One region of the Herbaspirillum sp. Her3 genome, then DNA from elsewhere that is predicted to be linked to it. Evidence: predicted binding sites of a transcription regulator. Region 1 holds the regulator's gene; the other holds the start of a gene.
What was found. The regulator FliA, encoded in region 1, starts transcription of late flagellar genes. The targets are predictions, from matches to a motif close to CTAAAGTTTNNNNNNNNNNNGCCGNTA.
Positions count from the first base shown of each region.

Region 2: the regulator FliA is predicted to act here: its motif matches at 2,008-2,034, upstream of motA (flagellar motor stator protein MotA).

Region 1 is NZ_CM176328.1:3,361,538-3,364,946, forward strand. It holds gene flgA (flagellar basal body P-ring formation chaperone FlgA) at 1-152, shown strand, start outside; gene flgM (flagellar biosynthesis anti-sigma factor FlgM) at 382-693, shown strand; gene ACVC5H_RS15285 (flagella synthesis protein FlgN) at 722-1,180, shown strand; gene ACVC5H_RS15290 (RNA polymerase sigma factor FliA) at 1,281-2,018, opposite strand; gene ACVC5H_RS15295 (MinD/ParA family ATP-binding protein) at 2,024-2,827, opposite strand; gene flhF (flagellar biosynthesis GTPase FlhF) at 2,862-3,409, opposite strand, start outside.
Region 2 is NZ_CM176328.1:2,253,591-2,256,999, reverse strand. It holds gene motB (flagellar motor protein MotB) at 38-976, opposite strand; gene motA (flagellar motor stator protein MotA) at 1,033-1,893, opposite strand; gene ACVC5H_RS10405 (class I SAM-dependent methyltransferase) at 2,094-2,888, opposite strand; gene flhC (flagellar transcriptional regulator FlhC) at 2,966-3,409, opposite strand, start outside.

The sequences.
Region 1 (3,409 bases):
TGGTCTCGACGGGCCCGGGATTCCAGATTTCCACCGAAGCGCGTGCCATGACCAATGCCGACGAAGGCCAGATGGCCCAGGCCCGTACTGCCAACGGGCAGGTGGTCAGCGGTATCGCCAAGGCAGGCGGGATTCTGGAAATCAACTACTGAGCCAACCACCGGGTTGGCCCGGACAGGACGCTGTGACTATTTATATGAAGCAATTTCCCGGCAGGCAAGCGGGAGGCGGAACGCAGCGGCTTGCCTGGCGATAGATGTGAAGAAAATTGCCTGAATTTCTGCATTTTGCAGCTCCGGATGTTAAAGTTTGCCCAGAACTGGTCGATACTCAATACGACAGGCGGGTGCGCAGCGCCCCCACCCTACAAGGAATACTGCCGTGAACGTTAACGACGCACTCAAATCCACGACCCTCAATACCGAGCAGACGCAAGCTCGCACCAATACTTCGGCCGGCGCTACTGCAGGCAATGGCGCGACGCCCACTCCCGCCGCTTCCGACAGCGTGCGTCTGTCCAGCACCTACCAGGCGATGGACGTCAAGGGCAACAACAACTCCAGCTTCGACGCCAAGAAAGTGGCCGACATCAAGGCGGCCATCGCCAACGGCACCTTCCAGGTCAATCCGGACAAGGTCGCCAGCGGCGTGATCAGTACCGCCCAGAACCTCGTCAACGCCCGCCAGGCTTGATCGCCATCCGCCTACAGGATTGCTTCGCATGAACCCGGCCAGCAAACTTCCCCTGGAACACGGCGCCCTGTCGCGCCTGGTGGAGAAACTGAAGCAGGAACAGGCCCTGCTGGCCGAAACCACGGCCGAAGGCCTGACCGACATCATTTCCGAAAAGGCCGCCATCGTCGCCGAGATGTCCACCCTGGCCGGCAACCGCCATGCCCTGCTGGGTAGCCTGGGCTACAGCGCAGATGAAAGCGGCATGCAGAAGTGGATGAATGAACAGGCCAGCGAGGCCGACCGTGATATCTGGGCCAGCTTGTTCGAGCTGGCGCAGGATGCCAAGGAACTGAACCGTGTCAACGGCCTGCTGATCGGCAAGAAGCTCTCCATCAACCAGAGCGCGCTGACCATCCTGCAAGGCAAGACCGGCACCGGCAATTTCTACGGGCCGGACGGCCAGAACAGCATCAAGTCCTCCGGCCGCAGGCTGGGCGTGGTGTAAGCCCTCCTGCCAGTACGGCGGCGGAACCAACGAAAAGCCCGGCAGTTGCCGGGCTTTTCGTTGGGGCATCGGATTGTGGCGCCTTGCGGGCGAGGCACTGTCAGGCCACCCCGCTCCAGGCATGCTCGCGCAGATAGGAGCGCATGCGCGAAATGGCCTGGCTGTGCAGCTGGCACACGCGCGACTCGGAGACCCCCATGACCGCGCCAATTTCCTTCAGGTTCATTTCCTGCTCGTAGTACAGCGCCATCAGGATTTGCTCGCGCTCGGGCAAGGCCTTGATGGAATCCACCACGGCTTCCCGGAAACCACCGTCGATCAGGCTCTGCAGCGGATCATCATCGCCCTCGCCGGTCTGGTAACGGTCCAGGAAATGCTCGTGACCGCCATCATCGTCGTGGAAATCCTCGTAATAGATCAGCTGATGGCCGCCGCAGTCGGTCAACAGCGCCTGGTATTCGGCCAGGCTGATCTTCATGTGCTGGGCCACTTCCGCCTCCTGTGGCTGGCGGCCCAGTTGCTGCAACAGCGTCTGCATCGCCTCTTCCACCTTGCGCGCGTTCTGGCGGATGCTGCGCGGCAGCCAGTCGCTGCTGCGCAGCTCGTCCAGCATGGCACCACGGATACGCTGTACCGCATAGGTCTCGAACTGGGCGCCGTGGGTTTCCTCATAGCGGTTCACGGCATCGAGCAGGCCCATCATGCCGGCCTGAATCAGGTCGTCCACCTCGACGCTAGGGGGCAGCTTGGCCTTGAGCTGATGCGCCAGTTTCTTGACCAGCGGCGCATGCTGCTCGAGCACGTCATTCTTGCCCTTCTTTCCCTTGACGTTATACATGCACGTCACACTCCCAGGCTGGCACCGTCGGTGGCCATGCCATACGTACTGCGGGCCGCATCCGAACCGGCCGTGAAGCGCTTGGACAAGCGCTGGAACGCCAGCGCCGCCCCGGCAAACGGAAACACGTCCCGCACCGCCCGGCCCTGGCCGGTAGCGCGGCGGATATGATCGTCGGCCGGAATGGCACCCATGAAATTCAACTGTGCAGCCAGGTAGCGGCTGGCGGCCTGGGCCATGTTGGCGTAGACGGTCCGGGCTTCGGCCTCGGTGGCATCGTTGACGATGAGACTGAAGGGACGGCGGCCAATGCGGTCGCTCAGGCTCTTCAGGAGCGCATAGGCCGATTTGATCGAGGACGCCGTGGTCGACACCTGGATCACGATTTCACCCATCTCCATGGTCGGCACCGGCAGCGACAGGTCGCTCGCCAGGACGCCATTGACCAGGGTGATCTCGGCCTGCTCGATGAGGCTGTCGAAGATCTCGGCCAGCCGGCCGGCATGGGGATCGGTGGCCGAGGGCACGCTGCGGCGAGCGATGCGCGCCATCGAAAAGCCTTCCGGCAAGAGCCGCTTGGCTTCGATCAGGGGCCGCTCCATGCGCGCCACTTCCTGCAGGGTGGCCACATCGTGGCGCAGGCCGATCCGGGTCAACAGACCCGTGCTGGCCACGTCGCCATCCACCACCAACACACTATGCTTGGCTTGCGACAGGGAGGCTGCCAGATTGATGAGCATGGCACTCTTCTCTTCCTCGCCCAGCACCGAAAAGAAAGTAAAGAGCCTGGGCACCGGACGCTCCAGCATCCGGCGCAGACCTGCTGCCTGGTCGATATCGTAACTAGCCAAAGCTCACCTCACGCAGTCCGCGGTCATTCATGGACATGGCGGTGGGCCCGATGACCCCCGGTAACTCGCCCTCCTGGAATTCGAAGGGAGCGGTTTCGCGCTTCTGCTTGAAGGCGCGGTCAGCCAGGTAGAGCTTGTTGGCCACGTGCAGGTCTTCGGGCACGCGCTGGCCGTTGGCCACGTAATGCAGGTTGAGCTTGTGGCGGATCACCACGTCCAGCACATTGCCGATGGTGGCGGCTTCATCGAGCTTGGTGATGATGCAGCCGGCCAGGCCGGAGCTGGAATAGGCATGCACCACTTCATTCAAGGTGCCGCCGGTGGCGGTGGCATTCAGGCACAGCAAGCGCTTGATGTCCACCCCGGCGCCAGCCAGCATGGCGTCCTGCTCGGCCACCATCTGGTCGCGCTGGCCCACGCCGGCGGTGTCGATCAGCACGGTGTGCTTGCCTTTGAGCTCCTCCAGTGCAATGCGCAGGTCGGTTTCGTCCTTCACCGAATGCACCATCACGCCCAGGATCTTGCCGTAGATGCGCAATT
Region 2 (3,409 bases), 1.1 Mb from region 1:
CACGCCCCGCGCAACCGCGCAGGCCGCCCACCCTCTATCAATTCTTGGCCGGCGTACTCAGCCCCTGCTGCACATCTTCATCGCTGGCGTCGGTGGGCACATTGAGCGAGCCACTATCCTTTTCCACCAGTTCTTCGGCCTTCTTGTTCATGACGATGATGCTGATGCGGCGGTTGATCGGGTTGAACGGATCTTCCTTGTCCAGCAAGACCGCCGAGGACAAGCCCACCACGCGCAGCACCTTCGATTCATCCATGCCGCCGGTAATCAGTTCGCGCCGCGAGGCATTGGCGCGGTCGGCTGACAGCTCCCAGTTGCTGTAGCCCTTCTCGCCCCGCGAATACGGCGTGGCATCGGTGTGGCCGGACAGGCTGATCTTGTTGGGCACATCGTTGAGGGTGCGGCCGATCTCGTGCAGGATTTCCTTGGTATAGGGCTGCAGCTGGGCACTGGCCAGGGCAAACATGGGACGGTTCTTCTCGTCCACGATCTGGATGCGCAAGCCTTCCGAGGTGATGTCGATCAACAGCTGGTTCTTGAACTGCTTGAGCGTGGGATTGGAATCGATGGCTTTTTCGATCCGCGCCTTCAGTTCCTCCAGCCGGGTACGCTCGGCGCGCTCCAGTTCCTGCTGTGCCTGCTTCAAGGTCTGCTTGCGCACCGTGATGTCGGTTTCACCCTTGCGCAACTGGCCGTCCTGGCGGGTCAGGTCCTTGCCGCCGCCGGGCAGCACCGTGTTGGCGTCACCACTGCCGGAACCGCCGGCCATGGCCACCTTCAGCGGCGTCTTGAAGTATTCGGCGATACCGTTCAGGTCACCCTTGGCGGTGGAGCCCAGCAGCCACATCAGCAGGAAGAACGCCATCATCGCAGTCACGAAGTCGGCGTACGCAATCTTCCAGGCGCCACCGTGGTGACCCCCGCCGCCCTTCTTGATCCGCTTTACGATAATGGGACGTAGCCCTTCGTCGGCCATGCCTGTGCTCCTGCTTCAATACTGCTGTCTGTGTGAATCGCCCTGCAACCTGTGCCTTACTTGCCCTTGGCCTGCTTGACGTGCTCTTCCAGTTCGAGGAAGGTCGGACGTTCGGTCGAGAACAGGACCTTGCGGCCGAATTCGATCGACAGCGCCGGCGCATAGCCGTTGAGGCTGGCCAGCAGCGTCACCTTCACGCACTGGTAGATCTTGGTCGATTCGTGCAGCTTCTGTTCCAGCAAGCTGGAGAGCGGGCCCACGAAACCGTAGGCCAGCAGAATACCGAGGAAGGTACCGACCAGCGCGTGCGCGATCAGCATACCCAGCTCGGAGGGCGGAATCCCCACCGATTCCATCGTGTGCACCACCCCCATCACCGCCGCCACGATACCGAAAGCCGGCATGCCGTCGCCCAGCTTGGCGATGCAGTGCACCGGAATCTCGCCCTCGTGGTGATGGGTCTCGATTTCGTTGTCCATCAGGTTTTCGATCTGGAACGCATCCATGTTGCCCGAAACCATCAGCCGCAGGTAGTCGGTCATGAACTCGATCAGGTGATGGTCGGCCAGCACGCCAGGGTACTTGCTGAAGATGGGGCTGCTCTCCGGCTCTTCGATGTCGCCTTCAATCGACATCAAACCCTCTTTACGCGACTTGGTAAGGATTTCGAACAGCAGCGCCATCAACTCCATGTACAGCGCCTTGGTATAGGTGCTGCCCTTGAAGACGGTGGGCAAGGCTTTCAGGGTGGCCTTGATGGCCTTGTTGTTGTTACCGACCAGGAAAGCACCCCCGGCGGCACCGCCGATCATGAGCAGTTCGATGGGCTGGAACAGTGCCCCGAGGTGCCCCCCCGCCATGGCAAAGCCGCCAAAGACGGACGCCATGACCACGATATATCCAATGATGACTAACAAGTGCCTACTCCCGTCCCTGTGGCGTTGAGTGTATTTTCACGTTCATCAGATTACAGGTATTCCAGTCAAGCAAATGGGGGAATACATATCCGAAAAACGTCCTTCCTTTTCGATTTACGGCTGAATTCGCGCAAACTTGATACGTCACGTCTCGCCGCCCGTCGACAGGGCTCCCTCACCTCCGGACATTTACATTTTCTTCACATGTACCACCCGTGCAGCACCCGACCGCCCTCGGGTGGCTGGACCACGACGTCAGGCGTGGCACCGGGGATATGAAACTCGTAACTCAAAAGCAGTGTGCCCGGCTTCATTTCAGAGCGCGCCTTGTGCCACAGCGCCACCATCGCCGCCGGCGACAGGTAGGCGAACACCACGTCGTAGTCGCCAAAATCCAGCAGCAGATAATCACCCCGCACGAAGCGGCAGCGGTTGCCCGCCAGCGCCGCCCGCACACGGCTGATCAGCCACGGCAAGGGGGCGATCTCGATACCGGTGAAAGCACTCTCGGGACGGCGGCGCGACAGATCCAGCACGGCGCCGCCCAGGCCGCTGCCGATATCCATGAAGCGGATCGGCCGCCCTTGCGGCAGCAAGCCGGCCACCGCATCCCAAGCGCTCTGGCCGGAAGGATAGAACGGCACCTGGCTGCGGAAGGTCGACCAGAACAACACCAGCAGGAACAGGAATACCGCCAGGAACACCCATGGCGGCCAATGCAGCTGCCCCACCCCCAATGCGGCCACCGGGAACACCAGCAGGATCAGCCACCACCACACTGCCATGCGGCGCAGGCGCGCCAGCAGCGCGGCGAGCACGCCATGCAGCAGTGAAGTCTGGAGGGGGGAGAGAGGAGCAAGACCGGCGCGCTGGCCCAACACATCGAGCACATTGGCGCCGACCAGGCCCAGCACGAACAGCAGCAGGGCCTGGATCGCCGGTGCCTGCCGCAGTGGCCTGCGGGGTACACCAGCGTGGTTCTGATCTTCGGACATCGAGGCTATCGGCCTTGTTCTTGTGGTTGACCGACCCGGCCCATTAACGCATCAATACGACAGCACGGGCGGCCACTTCAGGCCACCGCAGCCAGCACCGGCACGGCTGCCATGGGTGCCGATGCCGCCACCGGCATGGCCGCTTCGACCAGGCCCATGACCACGGCATCCTTGGCCTTCTTGGTCTTGCCGGCACGCGAAGGCATGTGGCACAGGCCGCACAGGTAATCCTGATGCAGGTCCAGGCGATGCACCACGAAGTGGCCGCCGCACTTGCAGCACGGCGTGGTCATGAGCATCTTGCTTTCGAAGAAGCGCACCAGCGTCCAGGCCCGGGTCAGCGAGAGCACCGGCTCGCCGGCATCGTTGTAGCCGACCTGCTCCAGATAGAGCTTGTAGGCCTTCATGACCGCTTCGATGCCGCTGATGCGTGCATGCTCCACCAGATAGCGGTGGATGTTGATGAACAGCGAAGAGTGGATGTTGGGCTGCCAGGTGATGAACCAGTCCGTCGAGAACGG